3 regions of the Serratia aquatilis genome follow, and region 2 is predicted to be linked to each of the others. Evidence: predicted binding sites of a transcription regulator. Region 2 holds the regulator's gene; each other region holds the start of a gene.

Region 1 (4,056 bases), 840 kb from region 2:
TGGGTGGGGTTTCTGCCAGCCTGGCTATGCTGGGTGACATCAATATCGCAGAGCCGAAAGCTTTGATCGGTTTCGCTGGTCCACGTGTTATCGAACAGACCGTACGCGAAAAACTGCCGCCGGGATTCCAGCGCAGTGAGTTCCTGATTGAAAAAGGCGCGATAGATATGATCGTCCGTCGCCCGGAGATGCGCCAGACATTGGCCAGCATCCTTTCCAAACTGACTAATCAGCCGCAGCCGCTTTTTGACGACGCTGTGCCGGTAGTCGCAGAGGAAAATCAGACAGAAGCCTGATCCGTGCAATAACGCACCAGCAATGGGCTGGTGCGTTTTCCAACCGCCATTTTGCGGCAAGCGGCGGTCGGAGAACGTAGAGCATCGCCTTAACCGCGGTGAAGGTGGTGCGCCATACGGATTTTGAACCCAAAGTCAGTGACGGGACTCATGCAAAACCACCAAATTCCCCAAGCCACGTCGCCATTGAGCTCGTGGCTTTATTATCTGGAACGTCTGCACAGCCAGGCGATAGAGCTCGGTCTGGAACGCGTGCAGCGCGTTGCGGCACACCTCGACTTACTCACTCCTGCTCCAACGGTATTCACCGTTGCCGGTACCAACGGCAAGGGGACAACCTGCCGTACGCTGGAGGCCATCTTGATGGCCGCCGGATTGCGTGTTGGCGTTTACAGCTCGCCACATCTGGTCCGCTATACCGAACGCGTGCGTATTCAGGGGGAAGAACTCAGCGAAGCAGAACACTGCCGTTCGTTTGCCGCGATTGAAGCAGGCCGTGGTGAAATCTCGCTGACCTATTTTGAATTCGGCACCCTTTCTGCGCTACAGCTGTTTAAGCAGGCTAAACTCGACGTGGTTATCCTTGAAGTCGGGCTGGGTGGGCGTCTTGATGCCACCAATATTGTCGATTCCGATGTTGCCGTGGTGACCAGTATCGCTTTGGACCACACCGATTGGCTGGGAAGCGATCGCGAGAGTATCGGCCGTGAAAAGGCAGGTATTTTCCGTGGCGGCAATCCAGCCGTGGTGGGGGAGCCTGATATGCCGCAAAGCATTGGCCAGGTGGCGGAAAATCTGGGAGCGCTACTGTATCGCCGGGGTGAAGCTTGGGCCTTCAGCGAACAGCAGGGCGAACGCTGGCAATGGCAGTGCGACGGTACACATCTGACAGACTTACCGACGCCTAACGTACCGCTGGCCAACGCCGCTACGGCTTTGGCCGCGCTGCATTATTCTGCGTTAGAAATCGATGAGAAGGCGATCTTTGCCGGGTTGCAGCAGGCGACTTTGCCTGGCCGCTTCCAGATTATTCAGCACAATCCGCTGTTGATTCTGGATGTTGCGCATAACCCGCATGCGGCTGCCTATCTGGCTGAGCGGCTGGTGAAACTTCCGCGAGGCGAGGGCAAGGTGCGAGCCGTAGTGGGTATGCTTTCTGACAAGGATATTGCCGGAACTTTAGCTTGCCTGAGTGAGCAGGTGGATGAATGGTATTGCGCGCCGCTTGAGGGGCCAAGGGGTGCCAGTGCTGAGTTACTGGCGCAACATCTGGCGGAACCGCAGCAGTTTGCCGATGTCGAAACTGCCTGGCGTCAAGCTATGCAGGATGCAGATATTCAGGATATTGTGATCGTCTGTGGTTCGTTCCACACCGTTGCACATGTGATGGCGGCGTTAGACGAGAGGCGGGGAGTGTGAGTGGCAAGTAAATTTCAGAACAGACTGGTTGGAACGGTGATTCTGGTGGCCCTGGGCGTGATTATCCTGCCGGGGTTGCTGGATGGAAAGAAAAAGCATTACGAGGATGAGTTTGCAGCTATTCCTCTGGTGCCAAAGCCGGGTGATGCCCATGAAACCGATTTAATACCACCGGCGAGCCAACCTTTACCTTCCCAACCACCGGAAGGTGCCGGGGCATTGGTAGAACAACAAGCAGCGTCCGAGGCGGCAGCCCAGCAGGCAGCTAACCAAGCTGCCAACCAGAATCAACGTCAGCAGCAGTCCAACGCAGCTGCGCCTCCGGTTGAAACCAAGCCACTCCAGCCTGTTAAACCAAAACCGGCAGAAGTGAAACCAAGCCCGGTAGAGACCAAACCGGTCGAAGTGAAGCCGAACCCGGTCGAAGTTAAGCCGGTAGAAGTGAAACCTAAACCGGTACTGCCACCGAAGGTTGAACCTAAACCGCAGGTGAAGCCTGAACCAGAGCCTAAACCTAAGCCAGAGCCTAAACCCGCAGTAGAAGAAAAAGCCCCAGCAGGGCAAGCTTTTGTGGTGCAATTAGGCGCCTTGAAAAACGCCGCCAAGGTTAACGAGATCGTTGCCTCGTTGCGCCTGTCTGGCTATCGTGCCTATACCGTGCCATCAACACCGGTACAAGGTGAGATCACCCGGATTTTTGTCGGCCCCGATGCGTCAAAACAGAAGCTGCAGTCTTCGTTGCCTGAACTGAATGCCATCAGTGGCCTGAGTGGGCAGATCAAGGCTTATGGCGTGCGTTAATCTTGGTATGGCATCGAGTGGAAAGACGCCGGTAAAACGGAGCCTTTCCACTTATGCAGACGTGGCGCTAGAGAATTTTCACCACCGTTTTTTATTTTTTGCGTGTTGGGAAATCCGCTACGCAAACGTTTTCTTTTTCTGTTAGAATTCGCCGCGAATTGGATGCAGGGGCGATTCATCATTGGAATAGTTCATGGTCTGGATTGATTACGTCATTATAGCGTTGATTGGATTTTCGGCTTTGGTAAGCCTGATCCGAGGTTTTGTTCGCGAAGCGTTGTCACTTGTAACATGGGGTTGCGCGTTCTTTGTTGCCAGCCATTTCTATCCTTACCTTGCAGCCTACTTCACTCGTTTTGAAGATGAGCTGGTGCGGAACGGCATTGCGATTGCCTTTTTGTTCATCGCAACGCTGATTGTGGGCGCTATCGTTAACTATGTGATTAGTTCGTTGGTAGAGAAAACCGGGTTATCGGGTACCGATCGAGTGCTGGGTGTGTGTTTCGGCGCACTACGTGGCGTGTTGATTGTGGCGGCGATACTATTCTTCCTGGATACCTTTACTACGCTGTCGCAAAGTGCGGATTGGAAACAATCACAGTTGATCCCCCAGTTCAGTTACATCATCAGGTGGTTCTTTGACTACCTGCAGAGCACGTCGAGTTTCTTACCAACCCATTTACCGGGGCGGTAGCGGCTTAGAGGAAAAGACAACATGTGCGGTATTGTCGGTATCGCCGGTTTCACGCCGGTAAACCAGTCTATTTATGATGCGTTAATGGTGCTTCAGCATCGTGGGCAAGATGCCGCAGGCATCGTCACCATTGATGACCATAATGGGTTTCGCCTGCGTAAGGCAAATGGCTTGGTGAAGGATGTGTTTGAAGCTCGGCACATGCTGCGTTTGCAGGGCAACATAGGCATCGGCCATGTGCGCTACCCTACGGCTGGCAGCTCCAGCGCTTCAGAAGCTCAGCCCTTCTACGTTAACTCACCGTTTGGCATAACGCTGGCACACAACGGCAATCTCACCAACGCCAATCAATTGCGCCAAAAGCTGTTTGAAAGTGGCCGCCGTCATATCAATACCACTTCCGATTCCGAGATCTTGTTGAACGTGCTGGCTACCGAGCTGGACCGTATCCAACATTACCCGTTGGAGTCAGACAATATTTTTACTGCGGTTGCGGCGATGCACCAGCAATTGCGCGGTGCTTATGCCTGCGTGGCGATGATTATCGGCCACGGCCTGGTGGCGTTTCGCGATCCGAACGGCATCCGTCCGTTGGTGATCGGTAAACGTGAGCTGGAAGATGGCCGTTGTGAGTATATGGTCGCCTCTGAAAGCGTTGCGCTGGATACGCTGGGCTTTGAGTTCCTGCGTGACGTTGCGCCTGGTGAAGCGGTGTATATCACCGAAAAGGGCCAACTGTTTACTCGCCAATGTGCAGAAAATCCAAAAACCAACCCGTGCCTGTTCGAATATGTCTATTTTGCCCGTCCTGATTCCTTCATGGATAAAATCTCTGTCTATAGCGCA
Region 2 (4,056 bases):
GAAGGTTGGCCAATTGGCGTACTTTGGTAACTCTGCACGAATGTCAGGGTTTTGCAAAATATCAACATAGGCAAAACGCTCGCCGCAAGCTGAAAGCGCCTGTACAGCCTGAGCAGAGAAACCACAGTTTGGCAATTTCGGCGAACCTTTCATATACAGCAAGATTGGGTTGGTCGAAATCTGCTGCTGAATTTTTTCAATTGTCGTCATTCATTACTTCCTCAAGCCACATAGTGGCTACAACATGCATCATAGGGTCTATTGTAGCGGCAGGTCGGGGGGCAAGAAAACACCATCTTTTGCAGGGGTATTTTCTTGTTGCCGGAACGTTGCGTGAAACACACCGTTGCGGTTAAAACATGGATCCAGAATAACATTATTAATCCGACCATTTCACTATTATATTCTGGTGATTACAGAACGATGAATAATAAGCAAGAGTGACACCATTGATGATTTACCACTAAGCAGTTGACTAATTTTAAGTCAAAAAATAATGTCATTAACGTTTTCTCACAATATGGATTACTATTTATGAGTTAAGCGCTGTTTTATATGACGAATTTCAGGAATACTGTTATTCATTCAATATCTGTTTCGGGGCCAAGGTTGGTAACATCAACATGCGGTTAATTATTACTCTTTTTGTACTATTTTTCACACTGCTATTCTTGAATCTGGCGCATGCTGCGCCACAGGCACATGCTTCTACCAAGCAGGTCAAGGGCCACGCCAGTGAAGCAAGTCCTAATGATCGCAAAAGAAAGAAAGTGGATAAAGTCAGCAAGAAGGTGAAGATTACCCCCTCACGCAAAACGGCAAATACAACGCAATTGGCAGTGAAAGAAGGCAAGAAGAAAGCCAATGTAAAATCAAAAAACAAATCAACCCGTACCGCAAAGGTTAAAGTCACTCCACCGAAAAAGGGCTACAAAAAGGGTTATGGCCGTCATCGCGTAGACGAGATGGCAACCGCGAAAATGGTCGGACGTGAAAAATCATTGAAGCTGTCCCCTGCCCACAAAAAACGCTATCAACGTGCCAAGCAGACTGCAATGGCAAAACTGATGCACCAAATGGGCAAGCCATACCGTTGGGGCGGCACCTCCCCCGTTACCGGGTTTGATTGCAGTGGTCTGATTTATTACGCTTATAAAGACGTGGTAAAAATCAAAATGCCGCGCACCGCTAACGAGATGTATCACCTGCGGGATGCTGCACCGGTTAAACGCAGTGAACTGGAAAAGGGAGATTTGGTCTTCTTTCGTATCAACAACCGCGGCACTGCCGATCATGTTGGTGTTTATCTTGGAAACGGCAAATTTATCCAGTCTCCCCGCACTGGCGAGGAAATCCGCATCAGCCAATTGGATAACGACTACTGGCAGAACCACTATATTGGTGCCCGCCGTGTAGTGACGCCCAAAACCATTCGTTGACCATTGCCACGGCTGAGTTTACCACTCAGCCGAACATCCTGTCCCTGCCCACACTTTAAGCAATCAGGCAATTGGCACGCTTTGGCTCTTTTTTTCACCCAGAAAGTTGCTAAGATTGATAACCACAAAATAACTATAACAACTCAGTTTTCCTCCCTCAGCCACTCGGCTGACGGTTTCGGAAGAGAAGTGCTGTATAAAAAGGAGAAAGCAATGTCGTTTGAATTACCTGCATTACCGTATGAGAAAAATGCTCTTGAGCCGCACATTTCTGCAGAAACGCTGGAATACCATTATGGCAAGCACCATAACACCTATGTGGTTAACCTGAACAATCTGGTGAAAGGCAGCGAGTTCGAAGGCAAGTCTCTGGTCGATATCGTCAAAACCTCTACCGGCGGCGTGTTCAATAACGCAGCACAGGTATGGAACCACACCTTCTATTGGCACTGCTTGTCACCGCAGGGCGGCAATGAGCCAACTGGCGTGGTAGCTGAAGCAATTACTAAATCCTTCGGTTCTTTCGCCGCCTTCAAAGAGCAATTCACCGATGCCGCAGTGAAAAACTTCGGTGCTGGCTGGACCTGGCTGGTGAAGAAACCTGATGGCTCGCTGGCAATCGTCAGTACTTCAAACGCAGCTACCCCACTCACCGGTGAAGACAAGCCTGTTTTGACCGTTGATGTTTGGGAACATGCTTATTATATCGACTACCGCAATGCGCGGCCAAAGTACCTGGAGAACTTCTGGGCACTGGTTAACTGGGCATTCGTGGAACAAAACCTGTCTTAATGGCAGGTGGATGACCCAAATAATAAGGCGCAGCATGCTGCGCCTTTCATTTTGTTGTTATAAATCAGTTCAATGCCGCGATAAAGCCAAAAACAATAATCACTGCCAGTGCGCTGACCGTGGTGAGCAATGACATTTTTAAATTCGTATCCATATCGTAATTCCCTCTCAGATTAGTGTTCTCAAGCATAAAAGCCACACGATTAATGCGTCAAATCATTTTCACACAGTTCGTGATTAAAATCTTGTTATCATTTCCCGACTTATAATACCGATTAGCTCTTCCACTTTTCTTCATTATGCGACAAAATCCGCAATTCACTACTGCGTACCAAAATGCCCCTCCTGTTAAAGCGGCTTACGACTTCAGCACTAAAAACTCAGTTTTCGCTTATCTGGGGAAAGTTCTACGCAGGCAAACGATTAACATCATACTTACATGCCGTAACATGTAGGTTCAGGAGTTATTTTTTACATGGCAACGATTAAAGATGTGGCCAAACGCGCTGGCGTTTCAACCACCACCGTTTCGCACGTCATCAATAAAACGCGTTTCGTCGCCGAAGAAACAAAAGCGGCCGTTTGGGCAGCAATTAAGGAACTTCACTATTCACCCAGCGCCGTTGCCCGTAGCCTGAAAGTCAACCACACCAAATCGATCGGTCTGCTTGCAACATCAAGTGAAGCGCCCTATTTTGCAGAGGTGATCGAAGCTGTTGAAAACAGTTGTTATAGTAAAGGTTATACGCTGATCTTGTGCAACTCACATAATAACCTTGATAAACAACAGGCCTATCTGGCGATGTTGGCGCAAAAGCGTGTCGATGGTCTGCTGGTCATGTGCTCGGAATATCCGGAAAAGCTGTTAGGCATGTTGGAGGATTACCGCAATATTCCCATGGTAGTGATGGACTGGGGCGCAGCTCGTGGTGATTTCACCGATACCATTATCGATAATGCGTTTGAGGGAGGCTATCTGGCAGGGCGTTACCTGATTGAACGCGGTCATCGCGATATCGGTGCCATTCCAGGCCAGCTCGCGCGTAATACCGGGGGTGGGCGCCATCAAGGCTTCTTGAAAGCAATGCAGGAAGCCAATATCGACATCCGTGAAGAATGGATCGTTCAAGGCGATTTTGAACCTGAATCCGGTTACAAAGCGATGCACAAAATCCTGTCGCAGAAACATCGTCCTACTGCCATCTTTTGCGGTGGTGACATCATGGCAATGGGGGCTATCTGCGCTGCAGACGAATTGGGGCTTCGCGTACCGCAAGATATCTCAGTGATCGGCTACGATAACGTCCGCAACGCACGCTATTTTACCCCTGCGTTAACTACCATCCATCAGCCTAAAGAGCGTCTGGGAGAGATGGCCTTTACTATGCTACTGGATCGCATCATCAGTAAACGCGAAGAATCTCAGGTTATTGAAGTACATCCAAAACTTATTGAACGCCGTTCGGTAGCCGATGGACCTTTCATCGATTATCGCCGCTAACCGTTATTACCGGGAGCCTCTGGGTTACCCGGTATTTTTTCGCTCAACCACTCCTGATTGAGTGTTTCACTGTCTCCCAGATAATCTATTAGCCAAGCCATTACGGGTGACTGCGCATTTTGCTGCCACGTGAGACAACAGGCACTGGGAGGAAATGGCTCGAGCAGTTGCAGAACAACCAGTTCACCGCTTTGTACCAATGGCAGGACTCGATGCGCAGGTGCCATTCCTACGCACAGCCCATTACGCAGACAATCCACAGCAGACACCCAATCCGGCACGGTGAGACGCCGCTGGTTATCCAGTGCCCAGGTTACACGCTTC
Region 3 (4,056 bases), 1.2 Mb from region 2:
GGTTGTGATCCCCTAACTGCCAGCAGCGGTCGATCACTTCCTGGCAACGGCGCTCCATTTCCGGGTTATCACGCTGTACGGAAGCAAAATCCAGGTCGGCATCAGACTGCCCTGAAGCCATGGAAGATGCCGCACCACCGCCCAAGCCGATATTCATCGCCGGGCCACCGAGCACCACCAGTTTGGCGCCCACGGTGATTTCCCCTTTCTGCACATGGTCGGCACGGATGTTCCCCAGCCCACCTGCCAGCATGATTGGCTTATGATAGCCACGCAGTTCGACGCCATTGTGGCTGTTAACTCGCTCTTCATAAGTACGGAAGTACCCTACCAACGCCGGGCGACCAAACTCGTTATTGAATGCCGCACCACCCAATGGCCCTTCAGTCATGATATCCAGAGCAGTTACAATGCGATCCGGCTTGCCGAAATCCTGTTCCCATGGCTGTTCAAAACCAGGTATACGCAAGTTGGAAACCGAGAAACCCACCAGCCCAGCTTTCGGCTTGGCACCACGGCCGGTCGCGCCTTCGTCACGGATCTCGCCACCGGAACCGGTCGCTGCTCCCGGCCATGGTGAAATCGCCGTCGGGTGGTTGTGAGTTTCTACTTTCATCAGGATATGTGCTTCTTCCTGATGGTAATCATAGTGGCCATTTTCCGCAGAAGGGAAGAAACGGCCGACCTGTGAGCCTTCCATCACGGCGGCATTGTCTTTATAAGCAGAAAGCACGTAGTCCGGCGTCTGCTCAAAGGTATTCTTGATCATTTTGAACAGCGACTTGGGTTGCTGTTCCCCGTCGATGATCCAATCGGCGTTGAAAATCTTATGGCGGCAATGCTCAGAGTTGGCCTGAGCGAACATATACAGCTCGATATCCGTCGGATTGCGCCCCAGATCGGTAAACGCCGCCAACAGATATTCGATCTCGTCCTGTGCCAATGCCAAACCCAGTTTGCTATTGGCCTGTTCCAAGGCGCTGCGCCCCTGGCCGAGCACGTCTACCGTTTGATACGGGGCGGGCTGATGGTGAGAAAACAGTTTTTCCGCTTGTTGCAGTTCGCTGAATACCGTTTCCATCATGCGATCGTGCAGCAACGAGGCCAACGCCTGCCACTGAGCATCGCTTAAATCGGAAGCGGTAACATAAAATGCCAAACCACGCTCAAGACGCACCACCTGAGTCAAGCCGCAGTTGTGAGCAATATCGGTAGCTTTAGAAGACCAGGGAGAAATGGTGCCCGGACGCGGTGTGACCAGCAGCAAGCGGCCTTCAGGGGTATGTTCTGCGAGAGACGGGCCATACTTTAGCAACCGTTGCAGTTTTGCATGTTCTTCAGCACTGAGCGGCGCACTGATGTCGGCAAAGTGAACGTATTCGGCGTAGATATCGTCAATCGGCAGTTGAGCCTCTTGGCAGCGGGACAGCAGTTTGTTAATACGAAAAGCCGACAAAGCGGGCGAACCACGCAGTATTTCCATAATCAAAGTTCTCTCGTCTTCGAAGCCACTGAACTCAGTGCTTCATTGGGCGCAACAGGCAACAGGGGAAAACGCGCGCCATTATAGAGAATCCTCGCCGCCGACGAAACCGTTTGCGTGGCTATTATTCATAAAAGCTATTCCCACCTTCGAATTGTCATAACGTGTCAATAAAGTTGCACACTGGCGCTATGTTGCGCAAAATGCCTCCGACACTGGTGATTTAACCATGATAAAACCAAAATCCGGCCAACATAAAGTGTGCTTTTATTTGAGATAACTATTTGAAACGCCTGAAAATAAATTACATCCTAATCGGTGTAGTCACCTTGCTTCTGGCTCTTGCCCTATGGCCTAACATCGCCTGGCGTGGGGGCTTGAGTGACGAACTGGAAGCTATCAAGTCACGAGGAGTTTTGCGTATCAGCACGCTAAACTCACCGCTGACCTATTTCAATACCAAACAGGGGCCGGGGGGCATTGACTACGAATTAGCCAAGAGCTTTGCCAATTACCTCGGGGTGAAACTGGAGGTGATCCCGCACAATAATATTAACGATCTGTTTGACGATCTGGATGATGGCAATGCCGATCTGCTTGCCGCAGGTTTGATCTACAATCCAGAGCGCCTCAGCCGTTCCAGAACTGGCCCTGCGTATTATTCGGTATCCCAGCAGGTAGTCTATCGACTGGGTAATTTGCGGCCAAAAACATTCGCGGACATGAAAGGCAAGCTGGCGGTTGCGTCTGGCTCAGCGCATATCAGCACGCTAAAACAGCTCAAACAGGATAAATACCCAACTCTCAGTTGGGAGTCGTCAAGCGATCTCACTTCAAAAGAGCTGTTGGAGCAGGTGGCCGATGGCAAGTTGGATTACACCATCGGAGATTCAGTCACTATCGCCCTGCAGCAGCGGATCCATCCGCAGTTGGCTGTCGCCTTTGATGTTACGGAAGAGGAACCAGTGACCTGGTATCTGAAACGTGGGCATGATGACAGCCTTTATGCGGCATTACTGGACTTCTATAGCCAGAAAATAGAGGACGGTACGCTAGCACGGCTGGAAGAGAAGTACCTTGGTCATGTGGGAAGCTTTGATTACGTGGATACCAGAACCTTTCTTTCGGCAATCGACGTCGTATTGCCTAACTTCCGCTCGTTATTCGAAAAGTATGCCAACGAAATTGACTGGAAATTGCTGGCAGCTATTGCTTACCAAGAATCTCACTGGGATCCTCAAGCCACCTCTCCAACAGGTGTAAGAGGCATGATGATGCTGACCCGGGCCACCGCTGACGGCCTTGGCGTCAACGACAGGCTCGATCCGGAAGAGAGTATTCAAGGCGGTGCACGCTATCTGCAACACCTGATGGCAAAAGTACCAGAGAGCGTGCCGGAGGATGAACGTATCTGGTTCGCCTTGGCTGGCTACAATATGGGTTGGGGCCATATGTTGGATGCACGCAAGCTGACAAAAAACCAGAAAGGTAACCCAGACAGTTGGGTCGATGTGAAGCAGCGCTTGCCGATGCTAAGCCAGAAGCGCTACTCCCCATTGCTGACCTATGGCTATGCACGTGGCAGCGAAGCCTATAACTATGTGGAAAATATCCGCCGTTATCAGGTCAGCCTTGTGGGTTACCTACAGGAAAAAGAGAAAAAGGCGGCTCAAGAAGCGGCAAAACACGCCGATTCAACCAAAGGATATCCAGCAGTCGATGCCAAGTTGGCGCTCAACTTTTGATTATGGGATTACTGTACGGAAACGCATGACAAGAGCGTAACAGATTGATTTTCAGTATATAAACTCATCGTGTCAGCGAATGGGTTTATATTAATTTCATTACCGGGTTTATTTACTCAAAAAGTGCTGAAAACCGTATATGTGCTGGCATCAATGAAAAGAGTCAACAAAACAGTCGTTTTCTTTACTCGTTAATCCGCTCAAAAAACGTACTTGACGTATACTTTTGCACGGTGGGGGCTTCAGACCCCTCGTCATGGCCTGTTAGCCTGGGATATTTTTACAGGAGTTTATGGCATGAAAATGGTTCTGCCCATAGAGGGCTATTCATCCGCCGGTGAGTTGATGTCGGCCTTGCAGGGAAGCCAGGGCGACGCTTTCTGGCTGTTCAAGCAGCAGGGCCACTGGCACGGCGGTATCCATCTGAACGACCGGTTCTACGCCGGTGGCGTGTACGATCCGAGCGGCCAGCGCCGCAGCGGTCTGCATGCAATGACCGATGGGCGTATTGTCGCCTATCGGCTGAATGATGATTATGTGACGGCAGCATACAATCTGGCTCACCTCCCGAAAGCCTTTCGCTTCACGTCGACCTTTGTGTTGATCAAATCCACCTGTACACCCGATGCCGAGAAGCCGGATAACGCGCTAGATTTTTACACGTTGTGGGTACAGTTGGCCCCGTTGGCGGCGTATGGACTGGAGGCTAACCTGACTGCGAAGGTGGTAGCGAGTTCGCTGAAAGTGCGACAGGACAACTCAGCCGCCGGCTGGGTACGCAGCGGGTTTCCGCAGGGGGTCGTCACCCCGACCTCGGTGGCGGCTCAG

Evidence for each region. Region 2 encodes PurR, which represses purine synthesis genes. Its sites were predicted from a motif close to CANGCAAACGTTTGCNTG; they were not measured.
Region 1: the regulator PurR is predicted to act here: its motif matches at 2,635-2,652, upstream of cvpA (colicin V production protein).
Region 3: the regulator PurR is predicted to act here: its motif matches at 1,586-1,603, upstream of purL (phosphoribosylformylglycinamidine synthase).

Annotation. Positions count from the first base shown of each region.
Region 1 is NZ_CP173186.1:1,893,300-1,897,355, forward strand. It holds gene accD (acetyl-CoA carboxylase, carboxyltransferase subunit beta) at 1-296, shown strand, start outside; gene folC (bifunctional tetrahydrofolate synthase/dihydrofolate synthase) at 447-1,715, shown strand; gene dedD (cell division protein DedD) at 1,716-2,516, shown strand; gene cvpA (colicin V production protein) at 2,710-3,210, shown strand; gene purF (amidophosphoribosyltransferase) at 3,232-4,056, shown strand, end outside.
Region 2 is NZ_CP173186.1:2,729,980-2,734,035, forward strand. It holds gene SAQUA_RS12270 (Grx4 family monothiol glutaredoxin) at 1-210, opposite strand, end outside; gene SAQUA_RS12275 (C40 family peptidase) at 624-1,439, shown strand; gene sodB (superoxide dismutase [Fe]) at 1,653-2,231, shown strand; gene SAQUA_RS12285 (YnhF family membrane protein) at 2,296-2,385, opposite strand; gene purR (HTH-type transcriptional repressor PurR) at 2,707-3,732, shown strand; gene punR (DNA-binding transcriptional activator PunR) at 3,729-4,056, opposite strand, start outside.
Region 3 is NZ_CP173186.1:1,502,258-1,506,313, reverse strand. It holds gene purL (phosphoribosylformylglycinamidine synthase) at 1-1,486, opposite strand, end outside; gene mltF (membrane-bound lytic murein transglycosylase MltF) at 1,768-3,228, shown strand; gene SAQUA_RS06845 (pesticin C-terminus-like muramidase) at 3,526-4,056, shown strand, end outside.